DNA from 2 places in the Dyadobacter sp. NIV53 genome. Region 2 is predicted to be linked to the other one. Evidence: riboswitches for the same ligand, from Rfam matches in the RefSeq annotation. Region 2 holds a riboswitch; the other holds the start of a gene.

Region 1 (7,821 bases), 740 kb from region 2:
GCGCTGCTGGGTCTCAATCGGAGACTTCATAAACTGCTCTATCCTTTCATAGCGCCGTTTCAAAAACCAGACAGTCATATCGTTTACCAGCTTCATGTTTTATCAATTAGTTGAACGTTTTAATCTTCCAGATTTTGTAAAAATAGCAAATAAAAATGGTGAGAGAACAGATTAAAACTGTTTCCCTCACCATATGCATATGACGTATATCTAAGATTTGGTACTAAATTTCCTGTAAAGAAACAAAAGAAGTACTGCACCGAGAATTGCAATAAAAAGACTGCCAAGGTTAAAACCATCGACGGTGCCAAAACCCAGTAAAGATGAGATCCAGCCACCTACCACTGCTCCTGCAATACCAATTAGAATGGTTACGATAAAACCTCCCGGATCAGCACCAGGATGAAGTGCTTTAGCAATTGCTCCGGCCACAAGGCCGACGATGATCCATGTTAAAATTCCCATGTACGATTTAGATTAGATTATAGTGAATGATTACTTCCCTAATATTATAAAAACTATGCCGTACACAAAAATTTCGCAGGAAATTTGTAAATCCAACGCTTTCGGAAACGCAATTTCTGTAACGGTGCATAATTCCTTATTACTGCGTGCGCATCCTGTCTATTTATCATAAAACATATTACTTCCACCTGCTTTTTTTGTAATGCTGGATTCTATTTCCGATGCATTTTCTAGAATCCTGGCCGTTTCCTGCGGCATTTTCCGAACAACCCTGGCTCCGACTATCTGATACAAAGCTTCACCTAACAGCGGGTCTTTGGGATTACCATAAGGATACAATTTCATACTTTCCGTGACAGGAAAATCCGGTGTGAACCCCACATAATAATCCGATTGATGCTGGCTATTCAATGATTTGGTAACTATCGGCTGCAATCCCCATTTTATCTTTTTTGAATCATCACTGATCGTAATGGAACCTACATTTTTTCCATAAGTTTTAGCTCCGACCAATGTTACATTCATGAATGGTTTCAATCCGTTGATCAGCAGTTCACTGGCAGAAGCCGTATTCCCCGACGTCAGAACAATAAAGTGATTGAGGGACGATCCGATATTTTGAGTTTTAGCTTTAAACTTATCATAAAAATATGCCTCTCCAAATTGTTTTTTCAAAACCGGCGTGACAGTGGAATTATATTCTTTATAGTAAAAAATATCATTGGAAGTAACTTTTCCGATCAGACTGGCCAGATTGGTTGATGAACTCACATAACCGCCTCCATTATATCTCAAATCAAGTATTAGTGAATTAACATTATTGGCTTTAAAATTGGCAAAAACCTGATCCAGTTTCAGGTCGTACTGGTTGGAGTTGCTGCCATTGGGGCTTGGGAAAAACTGATGATAAACAATATAGCCGATTTTATTACTGCCATACTGAAACAGCGTATCAAAGTAAACCGGGTCTTCTTGTAAAACAATTGGCGTAACTTCTTTCTTAACCGTGCTTTCAGAAATAACGCCATCGTCGGTTATAGAACCCAATGAAAAAGTTAACACGCCTTCCGCATTTAGCAGCTGACTATAATTTGCCCCGGTTAACGCCTGGCCATTCACACCGGTAAATACATCACCACGTTTTATTCCTGCTTTTGCAGCCGGAGAATCCGGCAAACTGTACAATACAACACCTACGACATTACTACTGCCTTTTGGATAGTAATACAGTTTGTAATCCATTCCCGTAGATTTGGATTCACCACTCAATCCCGCTTTCAATTCATCCGCACTTTCCTGGATCCAGGAAAAACGGTCGCCTTCCGGATTGGTCGTTGCATTGTATTTGTAAAGCAAAGATTCGAAAAAGGCCTCAGGTTCCAGAGATACGTTGGGATTTGCAGGAATTTTATCATTCCAGTAATACCAATATTTCATCTGTTCCAAAATCCACTTGTCAGTTTCTGATTCTGTGGCCGGCTCTACTGTTTTATCATGACAGGCAGATAGAAATCCAAAAAGCACAAAAAACAGCAATACATGCTTTACATTCATTTTACTTACATTTTATAATCTAAAAATACGCCACTAATGATATCGCAAGCCAGATTCATTTGTTCCTCATTGATTACCAACGGCGGAGCAAATCTTATTTTATTTCCGTGTGTAGGTTTACAAAGCAATCCTTTATCCATCATCTGATAACAAAGTTTCATTGCAGTCGGGCTGTCTTCGGTATCATTAATTACAATTGCATTTAAAAGCCCTTTACCTCTAACGGTTTCAATCAGAGAACATTGCTTTTGAAGAGCCAACATTTTGTTACGGAACAATTGCCCCATCAACTCTGCATTTTCAGCCAGGTTCTCGTCCTCAACTACTTTCAAAGCAGCAATAGTAACTGCACAGGCAAGCGGATTTCCACCATAAGTAGAGCCGTGTTCACCAGGCGCAATTGTCAGCATAATTTCGTCATTGGCCAGTGCCGCCGACACAGGAATGGTTCCTCCTGATAAAGCTTTTCCTAAAACCAGAATATCCGGTTTTACCCCTTCCCAATCACAAGCCAGCCTTTTCCCTGTTCGTCCAATGCCAGTCTGCACTTCATCCGCGATAAACAATACATTGTATTTTGTACACAAACCGCGAACGCCTTTGAGATAACCATCTTGTGGAACTACCACACCTGCTTCTCCCTGAATAGGTTCTACCATAAAACCTGCGATATCCGGATCATTTTTGAAAGCATCTTCCAAAGCGTTCAGATCATCGTAAGGAACCAGGATCACACCGGGTAAAAAAGGGCCGTAATCATCCGTGCTCGATGGATCAGTAGACGACGAAATTGCAGCCAGTGTCCTGCCCCAGAAATTACCTGAAGCATATACGGTTTTAGCTTTATTGGGAGCGATTCCTTTTACTTTGTAAGCCCATTTACGTGTAAGTTTTAAGGCAGTTTCGCCACCTTCTACGCCCGAATTCATCATCAGGACTTTATCATAACCAAAGTATTCACAAAGAAATTTTTCACATTCACCCAGTTGGTCGTTATAAAAAGCACGGGAAGTGAGAGTGAGTTTTTGCGCCTGTTCTATCATGGCAGCAACTATATCAGGGTGGCAATGCCCCTGACTTACAGCACTGTACGCCGATAAAAAATCCAGATACTGCTTTCCTTCCACATCCCACACATGCACACCCAATCCTTTGGCAAGTACAACAGGCATGGGTTTATAATTATGCGCTCCGTATTTGTATTCAAGTTCTATAGCATATTGAGAAGTATCCAAAGTAGCTGTGTCTTGTGTGATTGTGTTTGTATAGCTGGCCATTAATATTATGGTAAATAGTTTTAATTTAATGATGTAAAATTAGGCAAACCCTTCTTATTTTAACAGGTTTAACTTAGCTTGTTTGCTTACTTATTGCTATGAAGTTACAATATATTTCGGACAGTAAAGGCATTACAACCGACGTATAGATTCCTGTTACATAATGAAATACATTGAAAAAGAAGTAGCTGCAATTGAACCGGGTGAAAAATAATTGTTATGTGCTGTATGCACTACCTGTTTGTAGCAACACATAATTCAAATTGAAAGTCATGCCGCATGGGGGCTACACCACAATACTGATTTGTGTATTTTACTGCAATCGGGGTAGTCGCTGCGTGGCAAAAAATAAGCTGACAAAATATATTTTGCTACAAACGAGGTAACCACAATGTGGTATCCATCCATTTTACAATTAATAAAAAAAGCAAAACAATAAATCCCCATTTTTATTGAATCCCCGGATTATCTGAATTAACTTTGCACAAAATCTCATAGGGGTGCCCAACCGAACGGGCTGAGATCATACCCATACTACCTGATCCGGATAATGCTGGCGTAGGAAGAGAAAGCTAAAAGTAAGAAACTTGAAAATTCACTTTAACTGATTTCAAATTATTACAATTCGAAGCGTTTCACATTTTATTTTTAGAACCAAAGGATAGGTGGCCCCTGCCTGTTCGTAACAACTTATCATCGCTATGCGAAAAGTTACGACCTATCTGTCGACGCTTGTTTTAAGCGTATTATTTATTTTCCCATCCTGGGCCCAACGATCAGTTTCCGGCCGGATAACTGATGGAGACGATGGCAAACCTCTGCCCGGCGCTTCTGTAAAAGCCGGAGAAATTCGTGGCGCCAGTACGGATAAAAATGGAAATTTCACTTTAAAGAACATTTCTGAAAACATCCCAACACTCGAAATATCTTACATCGGCTATGAAACAGTTAAAATGGATATTTCTGACTCTGGTATTCCGCTGGAAATCAAACTCAGTAAAAGCACCTATCAGGCTGATGAAGTGATTATTAATGCAACCCGTGTAAGTAATAAATCGGGAATGGCTTTTACTAACGTAAGTGCTGAAACGCTCAATAAACAGAATCTTGGCCAGGATTTGCCGGTTTTATTGAATTTCACACCATCGTTGGTAAGTACAAGTGATGCAGGAGGAGGGGTTGGCTATACCGGTATCCGGATCCGCGGCTCCGATGCTTCCCGTATCAATGTAACTGTAAATGGAATTCCCTATAATGATGCTGAAAGTCAGGGTGTTTTCTGGGTAAATATGCCCGATTTTGCTTCTTCAGTTAATAGTATCCAGATTCAGCGTGGCGTTGGAACCTCTACCAACGGCGCGGGAGCATTTGGTGCTAGTGTTAATATCAACACCAATGCATTTCATAAAGAAGCCTATGCGGAACTGAATAATTCGCTTGGATCCTTCAATACGTTCAAAAATACCATTAAAATCGGTACCGGATTATTGAAGAACAAGTTTTCGGTTGATGGGCGTTTGTCCAGGGTTTCGTCGGATGGTTTTGTAGACCGCGCCTCTTCCAATTTGCATTCCTATTATCTTTCCGGGGCATATTTTGGTAAAAAAAGTTTTGTGAGAGCCAATGTATTTTCAGGAAATGAAAGGACATACCAGTCCTGGAATGGTGTGCCGGAAGCTAAACTTAGAGGTAACCAGAAAGGAGTTTTAGAATATATCAAAACAAATGAACTTGATGAAAAAGATGCGGATAATCTGATCAGCTCCGGCGACCGCACCTTTAATTCCTATACCTATAAAAACGAAGTCGATAATTACCGGCAGGATCATTACCAGCTAGTTTCTTCCCATACGTTAAGCGACAAACTGACCTTAAATGTAAACGGATTTATGGTACGCGGACTTGGATATTACGAGCAATACCGGACGCAGGATAAATACAGCGATTATAATCTTCCTAATGTCGTGATAGGTGGCGATACGCTCTCACGCACGGATCTGATCCGCAGGCGCTGGCTGGATAATTACTTTTATGGAAGCACTTTTTCCGTGGATTTTAATAGTTTCAAAAAAATTACTGCAAGTATTGGCGGAGGCTGGAATAAATACGATGGTGATCATTACGGACAAATTACGTGGGCTCGTAATGCTGGAAGTATTGAAAATGAACATCAGTATTATTTCAATAAAGCAGTCAAAAAAGACTTTAATATTTACGGAAAAGTATACTACCAGCTTACGTCCAAACTGAACGCATTCGTCGATTTACAGTTCAGGCAGGTTAGCCATACTATCAATGGAACTGACAATGACCTGGTGCCGCTTTCATTCAACCAGTCTTATTCATTTGTAAACCCTAAGGCCGGACTTACGTACCAGGTTGCAGAGCAAAGTTCCGTTTATGCATCTTACAGTATGGGCAACCGCGAGCCTAACCGGGATGATTTCACGTCCGCCACGGCACAGTTGTTTCCAAAACATGAAACATTACATAATGTTGAAGCCGGTTTCAGGACACAAAAAGGCATTTGGGCATTTGCCGCCAATTATTATTTAATGAAATACAAAAATCAGCTCGTACTCACCGGACAAATCAACGACGTTGGAAATGCTGTTCGCGTCAATGTACCGGAAAGTTACCGGACAGGTATTGAACTGGAAGGGGCGGTTGCTTTTGGTAAATTTCTGAAATGGAATGCCAATGCCACATTCAGCCAGAATAAAATCCAGAATTTTACCGAATATGTTATCGACTACGATACTTACGAATACAAAACCTTTGATCACGGGAAATCTGATATTTCATTTTCGCCTGATGTCATTGTAGGTAGCCAGCTTACATTCAGTCCGAAAAAGAGCCTGGAACTGGCATTATTAACCAAATATGTAAGCAAACAATATCTGGATAATACTTCCAGCGAAACCCGTAAACTGGATGCATATTTCACCAATGACATCCGCCTTACATGGACAGTAAAACCAACCTGGGCAAAAGAAATCTCATTTAATTTACTGGTGAATAACATTCTGGATGAAAAGTATGAGTCCAATGGTTACACGTACGGCTATTATTCCAGCGGTGCTTTAACACAGGAGAATTTTTATTTCCCTCAGGCCGGGACGAATTTTCTGGTTGGAGTTAACCTGAGGTTTTAAGTTAATAATTTGCTTCCTACATTGCCTGCCAAACCAAACTAGTTCGAGCTTAAATTATTAGATAACAAGACATCAAAATATAAAATAGCGTTTCGCCGGGCGACGGTCGCTGAAATTTTTCTGTACCAGAAAAGTCGAAATTTCAAACAAAACAGGAAAGTAAAGGTGAAGCGCCTGCGTGCAAACGTGGGCGTTCCTTTTGCTTTGTGTTGTGGGCTTCGACTCTCTCGGAAACAAGCATCGGAATCAGCCCGCGCTTTTGCGTTTATACAATAAAAGTCAGACGGTTCCTTGAAATAGCCCAGGCAAGGAATTATGAATCAATCAGAATCGATTACAGGCCCCGATTTCGTTCATGCAATACAAGAAAAATATGTAGCTATGGTTGACGAGTTTATTTACCGTGTTGTACATGCTACAGAATATGAAGACGGTTGCATCATCTTTAAGGTTGTCGTAGCCATTGATACGCCCTAGGAGTCCGAAGGCCTTCCCATGCATTATAGTCAGTGGCTTACCTGGGATTATTCCACTCAGGTTCAGCCGGGAACCTGCCCGTTACGCAGGTGCGGCCTATTGGAAACGGCTTACTATTATAATGAGCCCCATGTTATGACTGCGACTTTCAAGTTCATGAATGACCCGGACGTGATTATCGAAAGAATTGTTAACCGTAGCATGGGTGCCAATTTTGAGTATAATGAGCATAATTTCAGCCACATACAGTACTTTTTAGATCAGCTGCACCCAATCATTATAGATCATGATCAGGAAAAGTACTCTTACGATGAAGCTGACTTTCCGCCGGCTGTTACCACCGGTTAATAATTTTTTTGTTCTATTCTACAAGCCATTAAAAGTAAAAGTGATAGGTTTGAGCGCTTGTTGAAAAAGAGTTACATCATCTAACAAATTAAAGCAAGCATTTAAAATTGAAAACTTCACGATGCTGTCACTGAACAATACAGCATACTCTTAACTGGTAAGCCTGTCATAGAGCTACCGATATATCTCAACGGAATTTGTGAAAAACTTCTTTTTGAACGGCCCTTACGGGGCATTCAAAGAGAAAATTTGTGCGCCCTAGCGCTTCTTTGATTATTTCTTAAAACGCAAATTGCCTAAAAATCATAATACAGTACTCATGAGAAAAATTTACCTGTTGATCCTGTTGATCGTATTTACCCTTGGTTCAATCAATGCTCAAAATGTAACTTATCAAACTCTACATACTGGTTCTACTTTTGATAATAGAGCTATCAATCAAAGCTTGACCGTTGGCAGTCTAGCCGCTTCTCCTTCCGTTTCCGGATCTGGGGGTGCAAACTATTCAATTCCTATTTTTGCTGCTCCGGGAAGCAATTCAATAA
Region 2 (7,821 bases):
GTTCCAAAAGAAAAATACTGCTATCGTAAAAATTATATATTTCATGAAGGCACTTATTGAAATTAAGGGTAAGGATGTTGTAAATATATCGTTTTAATATGATTAAGAAAACCAGTATAGGCCAGTAATAATGAAGACATTGGCATAATGGCAACTATTCAAAATTAAATATTTATATAATTTCAATTCATGAAATTATATATGGAAACTAGCTGTAAAATCAAACAATTTGCAATCTCATGCGGTGATGATTGAAGAATATCCTTATTTTCGCTCCCATATTTACTAACAATACAATCCCTGCATGGAAAAAAATACTTCTCTCTTCCGTAAAAAATCAGTTGACCAGATTCTTAAAGATGCACATTCACGCGATGGCGGCCTGGCCAAAATTTTAGGAGTCCGTGATTTGGTTTCACTTGGGATTGCAGCAATTGTTGGCGCAGGGATATTCAGTACCATCGGCCTGGCCAGTTACAATGGAGGGCCTGCCGTATCACTTTTATTTATATTTACAGCTGTTGCCTGCGTTTTCACCGCTTTATCTTACGCCCAGTTTGCAAGTACAGTTCCGGTTTCTGGTAGTGCTTATACTTATGCATACGTAGCGTTTGGTGAGTTATTCGCCTGGATCATTGGTTGGGCACTTATATTAGAATATGCCGTTTCCAATATGGTAGTGGCCATTTCGTGGTCAGAATATTTTGTGAGCATGCTTAAAGGCTTTGGTATTACATTGCCGGGCTGGCTCACCATGAATCCTGTGGCAGCGACAGAAGCTTTTCAGAAACTGCAAACCAGCGGGATAGATTCGCTGACTACGTATGAACGTATAGCCGCTGCTGCTTTTGAGTCGGCACCAAAGCTGGGAGATATTCCGATAATTTTAAATCTACCTGCGGGACTAATCACTTTGCTGGTTACCGCATTGGTTTATATAGGTATCAGGGAGTCGCGAACGGCCAGTAATATTATGGTTGTTCTTAAAGTTGGGGTTGTGTTACTGGTCATTTTTGCTGGTGCATTTTACGTCAAACCTGAGAACTGGAGTCCTTTTGCACCAAATGGAATGAAAGGAGTTTTGAGTGGCGTTGCGGCTGTATTTTTTGCGTTTATCGGTTTCGATTCCATCTCTACAACGGCAGAGGAATGTAAAGATCCGCAGCGTGATATGCCCAAAGCTATGATTTACTGTCTTATAATCTGTACGGTTTTATATGTATTGATTACTCTTGTACTGACAGGAATGGTCAATTATAAAGAGTTGAAAGTGAGTGACCCTCTGGCTTTTGTTTTCCAAAAAAACGGGCTTGATTTTATGGCTGGTGTTATTTCAGTAAGTTCTGTAATTGCCATTACAAGTGCGTTACTGGTATACCAGTTGGGCCAGCCACGTATCTGGATGACAATGAGCCGTGACGGACTTTTATGGAAACGGTTTTCGAAAATTCATCCCAAGTACCAGACACCTTCTTTTGCAACCATTATAACAGGTCTGGTAGTAGGTATTCCGGCCTTATTTTTTAGGATGGATTTCTTCGTGGACCTTACAAGTGTTGGTACTTTTTTCGCCTTTATCCTGGTTTGCGGAGGTGTATTATACCTGGATCATACGGGGATTTCTGAGAGATCCAAGTTCAGGGTTCCATATATAAACGGGAAATTTCTGGTGGGATTCGGGTTATTATCAGCCGTTGCAGGAATTGCATTTTATGGCCAGAATGTACTTGCCGAATGGCATTTATTAACTGCGGGTGAAATTTTTGAACATAAATTTCTAACAATAGTTTTCTGGATTACATGGGCAGTATTGTCGGTAATGAGTTTTAAATATAACTTTTCACTTTTACCGGTGATGGGTATTCTTACGAATCTTTATCTGATGACTGAACTGGGCGCCTCTAACTGGCTTATTTTTGTTGTTTGGCTTGCTATTGGCCTGATCATTTATTTTAGCTACGGATACAGAAAAAGTAAACTGGCAGGGGAGGAGAGCTGAGAATTATGAGTTTTGGAGTTAAGCATTCAATTGCTGTTTTTGTATTTTTAACTGTGAAAGACATATAGTTTAATTTGAAAAAGCCTGATTAGTACATTTTCGTACTAACCAGGCTTTTTAGTTTACAGATCTTGTATGTTCAAAGTTTATTTCTTCTCAATTCTTAGCGAAATAGAATAGTCTTCCTTCTTTTTTGTGCTGTCAGAATCAGGACGGTTTACAGCATCAAGTATCAGGCGGTATTTTTGTCCTGCAAATTCCCGGTCCAACGTATCTGCTTCACGAAAAGAATTAGATTTATACAGTGTCCGGCAATCTCCGATGCACATGTTGACATGCTGGGAAATTTTCCCCTCAGTGCCAACTCCTTCTAAGGCCAGATCCACAGTAGCATTTCCTGCCCATATACATTGTACCCCTTTTGGGCATCTGCTGTCAGAAACTTCAAAAAAGTAAGCATTGCTTTTGGTACATCATTCAATGTAACGGTTTGTTTATATTTTATAACATCATTTTTTTTGTCAACTGATGTTGTTTGGCAAGCCAGCGAAAAAACGCTGACCATGCATAATATTATGATCCTTTTCATGATGTATCTGTTTTTTATCAATGACCCTTAAAATTGTATAAAGGTTGTAAGTCAATCATATTTTACTATCAGATTACTCAAATTAGCAAAATTCAGGCCAAAAATATAAAGTCGAAAAAAAATCTAAATCACTAACGTAAAAACGGTTCCTTTTCCTGCTTCGGATGATACATTGAGCTGTCCGCCATGTTGTTGCAAAATCTGGCGTGAAAGACTTAACCCAATTCCGGACCCTGTTTTTTTTGTTGTATAAAAAGGTATGAATATATTATCAATGGCTTCCGGTTCAATGCCATCGCCGTTATCAGCCACCTCTATCATCGTCAGATTGTCATTCTGATAAGCCGATAAAGAAATAGTACGGCTGGTTTGTGTGGAAAAAGATTCTGGAAGCATTTTTAATCAGATTGATCAGTACCTGCTGAAGCTGGCCCGAATCTACTTTGGCTGTCAGTGTTTCCGGTTTTACTGAAAGCTCCCACAATACACCTAAACTCATGAGGTCTGTTTGCAGCAACTGAAGAACTTCGTGCAACAATTCGCTGATGTTTACATTGGAAAAAACCGGTTTGGGTAATGTTGTAAAATCCCGGTAGGCGTTCACAAACTGCATCATTCCTTTACTCCTTTTTTCCAGTGTTTGCAGTGCTTCTTTCAAGTCATTTACTGCTTCCTGATCCGTGGTTGATTTCTCAATATCCTCATTTACAATTAGCCGCATTGTTCCGACCAAAGACACGATCGGTGTCATGGAATTCATGATTTCATGCCTTAAAACACGGGTAAGGTTCTGCCACGATTCTACTTCCTGCTGCTGAAGTTCCGTTTGGATATTTTGTAAAACAACAATCCTGACCCACATTCCCCGCATCTGGATAGCCGCACCCTGAAGTGCCAGCGGCTGGTCGGAAGGTGTACGGTACAGTTCGCGGACACCTGAATCCAGATTAGAAAGTAATTCGTATAACCTTGGATGTTTATCTTTTAATTCACTAAGCTGATGCAAGCGGTAAATACCCAGCATACGAAGAGCCGCATTGTTGATCAGGTTAACCTGGCCGGTGCTGTCGAATGTGATCAGGCCTGTTCCGATATGCTGCACAATGGTATTCAGATATTGCAGATTGGCTTCTTTTTCAGCCCTGGCCTGTCTGAAAGCATGCAGCACTTCATTGAATTGCTGGTTCAGCTCCTGAAAGGTTTTGCCCATTTTGTTGTCATGGCGGAAATTGATCGTAAAATCTGAATAACGTACAGATTCGAGAAAATAAGTGAGTTTCCGGTTGACGTTGGTCACATAATTATACAGTAATGATCCCTGTACAGTAATGAAAATACCGCCTAAAATATAAATCAGGTTTACATTAATTTGCATGGAAGCCAGCCATATTATCAAAAAAACACTCAGAATAATAATCGTTATCCTGATGGCAATCACAATACTAAAATGGCGTAATCCAATCATTGATGAATAAGGGAAGTATTTACAATAACTATATAGCCGTTACCAATCCGACTGTTTGTGAACTCTAAACTTTAAGCTCTGTACTAATTTGCTTCCCGCTCATTTCTTCCAGAATATATTTTTCAAGGGAAGTGATTTTATAATGTGCCAGATCAAATTTCAGATCATCGTATACTTCCATTGTAGGTACACAGATAGTAGTCATCCCGGCTGCATGTGCCGAACGTAATCCGGTAAAAGAGTCTTCGAAAGCAACACATTCTTCCGGTGTTACACCGAGTTTGGCTGCTGCGGATAAGTATACAGCCGGATGAGGTTTGGTAAATTCTTCCAGTTCCCCGGAATGCCAGGCATCAAAATACTCAATGATATCAAGCCGTTTAAGCACACCTTCGATCAGCTCCATGTGTGAGGCGGAAGCTACTGCAAGTTTAAGCCCCTGTTTTTTTAATTTTTTAACAAGCTCAATTGCACCCGGCATTGCAACGGCATTGGCAAGAATATTCTTATGAGCCTGTTTCAGAATGTCCCGTTCCAGTTCTTCAGACGTAGGTGTATGCCAGGGTTGTATTTTATAACAGTATTCAAGAAACAATTTGATAGATAATCCGGTAGTCTGAAGCTTAAGTGCGTGTGTCAGCTTGAAATTAACTTTCTGCATGACCTGTTGGGCAGCTTCTACCCAAATAGGTTCTGAGTCAATCAGTAACCCGTCCATGTCAAATATGGCAGCTTTAATCATTATATAGGTTTGCTTTTTTATTTCTGTCCAAAACTACTACATTCGCAATTAAGAATGGCTTTAGGGGTGTCCAAAATACGGACTGAGATTTATACCCTTTGAACCTGACACAGTTTATACTGTCGTAGGAAAAAGCGTTTAGTAGACAGATTTGCTGTCTTTTCTCTCTTTTGGTTTCCAAATGATAATTTGGCGCACCACTTCCTTAAATGTCCATTCATTTGTTTTTGTACAAAAATGAAATGAATATGAAATTTAACCCTGAACAAAATCTGGCCACATTACGCCAAAAGTCACCATTGGTTCATAATATTACCAATTTTGTAGTTATGAATTTTACTGCCAATGCGTTGCTTGCCATTGGTGCGTCGCCTGTCATGGCCCATGCGGTAGAAGAAGTAGCGGATATGGTTTCTATTGCCGGAGCACTAGTTGTCAACATCGGTACGCTGTCGCCGGTTTGGGTTGAAGGTATGAAACTGGCAATGAAAAAAGCATCAGAATTAGGGAAACCCATTATTTTAGATCCCGTCGGAGCTGGTGCTACGCCTTACCGTAATCAGGTTTTAAGCGAACTTCTGGATATTACTCCGCCAACTATAATCAGGGGAAATGCTTCTGAAATACTGGCATTGGCAGGAATCCGGATTCAAACAAAAGGTGTGGATAGCACTGCCAATTCAACCGATAGCCTGGAAGCTGCCAAAGCGTTAAGTAATCGTTATGGCTGTGTAGTCAGTGTCAGCGGAGCGATAGATGTGATTGTTGACGGTGAGAAAATAGCCTATGCAGAGAATGGAGTAGCATTAATGACAAGGGTAACCGGGATGGGCTGCTCAGCTTCTGCCATTGCCGGAGCATTTGCATCTATAGAATCGGATGCTTTTAAAGCTGCCATTTCTGCTGCGGTTACCATGGGTATTTGCGGGGAAATAGCTTTTCAAAAAGCCCAATTACCCGGATCTTTTCAGATTGCTTTTCTGGATACATTGTCGGAAATCACACCTGAAAAGCTTTCTGAATTGGCCAAGATCAGTTACACTTCTTAATTCCAAAACAAAATAATGGATCAGATACAATTATATCTTGTAACGGATGAAGCGGCCTGTATCGGAAGGGATTTTTTCTGGGTGGTTGAGGAAGCAGTAAAAGGAGGTGTAACCATGGTTCAGTTGCGTGAAAAATCGTTGGGGACACGCGCTTTCATTGACCGTGCCAAACGTCTGAAAGATTTACTACAGCCATACAATGTTCCCTTAATTATTAATGACCGTGTGGATATTGCACTGGCCGTAGATGCGGATGGAGTACATGTCGGGCAAAGTGATATGTATTATGACACATTAAATAATCTGTTGCCCAAAGGAAAGATTATTGGCATTTCAGCAGAAAAACAGGATGACGTTTTTGAGGCAGAATCCTGGGATATTTCCTATTTGGCAGTAAGCCCTTTGTACGCTACACCTACTAAAACAAATACAGAAAAACCATGGCAAACAGAAGGATTAAAATGGGTCAAAAGTAATAGCCGTCATCCTTTGGTAGTGATCGGAGGTTTGAATATCACCAATTCTTTTGAAGCTATGCAAAACGGAGCAAACGGAATTGCCGTTATTTCAGCTATTTGCAGTGCCAAATCTCCAAGAGAAGCGGCTCAATCACTTTTAGCATCTTTAACGACTCATTCTCTAATTTAAAAATACCACAAGCTTCTCCTGATTTTTTATTTTAATTACAAAGAAAAATGCAACGATATCCAACCGTACTGACCATAGCCGGATCTGATAGTGGAGGGGGAGCCGGGATTCAGGCTGATCTGAAAACCATTGGGGCATTAGGCGCTTACGGCACTTCGGCAATTACTGCACTCACAGCACAAAATACACAAGGCGTCAGAGCGATTCATACCGTTCCTCCTGACTTTCTAAGGGAGCAACTGGAAGCGGTTTTTGAAGATATTGTTATTGATGCTGTTAAAATCGGAATGGTAAATGAGATTAAAACCGCACAAATTATTGCAGAAATTCTGGATAGGTTTCAACCCGGATTTGTGGTTTTTGATCCTGTCATGGTTTCAACAAGCGGAGCAAAACTGATTCGGGATGAAACAATTGATATTTTGTGGACAGATTTATTTTCAAGAGCGGACTTAATCACACCAAATCTGGATGAAGCTCAGATTCTGATTGGAAGAACCATCAGTTCTTTGGAAACCATGAAGCAAGCTGCTGAAGATATGGTTCGACGGGGCTGTAAAGGAGTATTATTAAAAGGTGGACATTTGACAGGACCGGTTTTATACGATGTTTTTGCCAGGGCAGGAGAAAAAACGCTAATTTATGAAACAGCTCACATTGATAGCAACAATATCCACGGTACCGGATGTACTTTATCTTCTGCCATAGCCACATTTATTGCAAGAGGTAATGCATTGCCAGAGGCCATATTATTATCTAAAAGTTACATTACAGAAGCGATTGAGGCCGGAAAAAATGTTAAAACAGGAAAAGGACCAGGGCCGCTCAACCATTCATTTTCTCCTCTAAAAATGCACATCCAATCATGAGATTTACTGATCAGCTTTGGAACGAAGCTTTGCCAATTTATACTAAAATTCAGGATCACCCTTTCAATCAGGAAATGAAAAACGGCACGCTGCCTGTTGAAAAATTTAAGTTTTACATCTACCAGGATTCCCTTTATCTGGCCGAATTTGCAAGGGCACTTGCTACTGCCGGAACACGCTCAGGAACTAGTCAGGAATTGCTTGACTTTCTGCAATTTGCACAAAATGCGATCCTGGTTGAGCGGGCTTTACACATTGGGTATTTTAAGGAATACGACATCAATTCTAATTCGGGAAAAGCACCTGGCTGTTTTGCCTACACCAATTACCTCTTGGCAATAAGCACTTTTGAGTCGTACGAAGTAGCAGTGGCTGCATTACTTCCTTGCTTTTGGATTTACAAAAAAGTTGGAGATTATATTTATAAAAATCAGGTAAGACCCAACCTGTACCAAAACTG

The links. A riboswitch is a leader RNA that binds a small molecule or an ion and turns the genes downstream of it on or off. The one in region 2 is predicted to bind thiamine pyrophosphate.
Region 1: another riboswitch for thiamine pyrophosphate. It lies ahead of KZC02_RS13590 (TonB-dependent receptor); the one in region 2 lies ahead of thiM (hydroxyethylthiazole kinase).

Annotation. Positions count from the first base shown of each region.
Region 1 covers NZ_CP081299.1:3,355,337-3,363,157, forward strand. Annotated here, with positions in the region: gene KZC02_RS13570 (GH3 auxin-responsive promoter family protein) at 1-96, opposite strand, end outside; gene KZC02_RS13575 (GlsB/YeaQ/YmgE family stress response membrane protein) at 211-465, opposite strand; gene KZC02_RS13580 (S41 family peptidase) at 625-2,019, opposite strand; gene rocD (ornithine--oxo-acid transaminase) at 2,025-3,296, opposite strand; TPP riboswitch at 3,783-3,878, shown strand; gene KZC02_RS13590 (TonB-dependent receptor) at 3,998-6,451, shown strand; gene KZC02_RS13595 (hypothetical protein) at 6,947-7,276, shown strand; gene KZC02_RS13600 (FG-GAP-like repeat-containing protein) at 7,596-7,821, shown strand, end outside.
Region 2 covers NZ_CP081299.1:2,612,312-2,620,132, reverse strand. Annotated here, with positions in the region: gene KZC02_RS10490 (phosphatidylinositol-specific phospholipase C/glycerophosphodiester phosphodiesterase family protein) at 1-45, opposite strand, end outside; gene KZC02_RS10485 (amino acid permease) at 305-1,999, shown strand; gene KZC02_RS10480 (hypothetical protein) at 2,146-2,385, opposite strand; gene KZC02_RS10475 (hypothetical protein) at 2,370-2,588, opposite strand; gene KZC02_RS32885 (ATP-binding protein) at 2,712-2,984, opposite strand; gene KZC02_RS10470 (PAS domain-containing protein) at 2,920-4,053, opposite strand; gene hxpB (hexitol phosphatase HxpB) at 4,118-4,795, opposite strand; TPP riboswitch at 4,848-4,943, shown strand; gene thiM (hydroxyethylthiazole kinase) at 5,044-5,844, shown strand; gene thiE (thiamine phosphate synthase) at 5,860-6,492, shown strand; gene thiD (bifunctional hydroxymethylpyrimidine kinase/phosphomethylpyrimidine kinase) at 6,540-7,361, shown strand; gene tenA (thiaminase II) at 7,358-7,821, shown strand, end outside.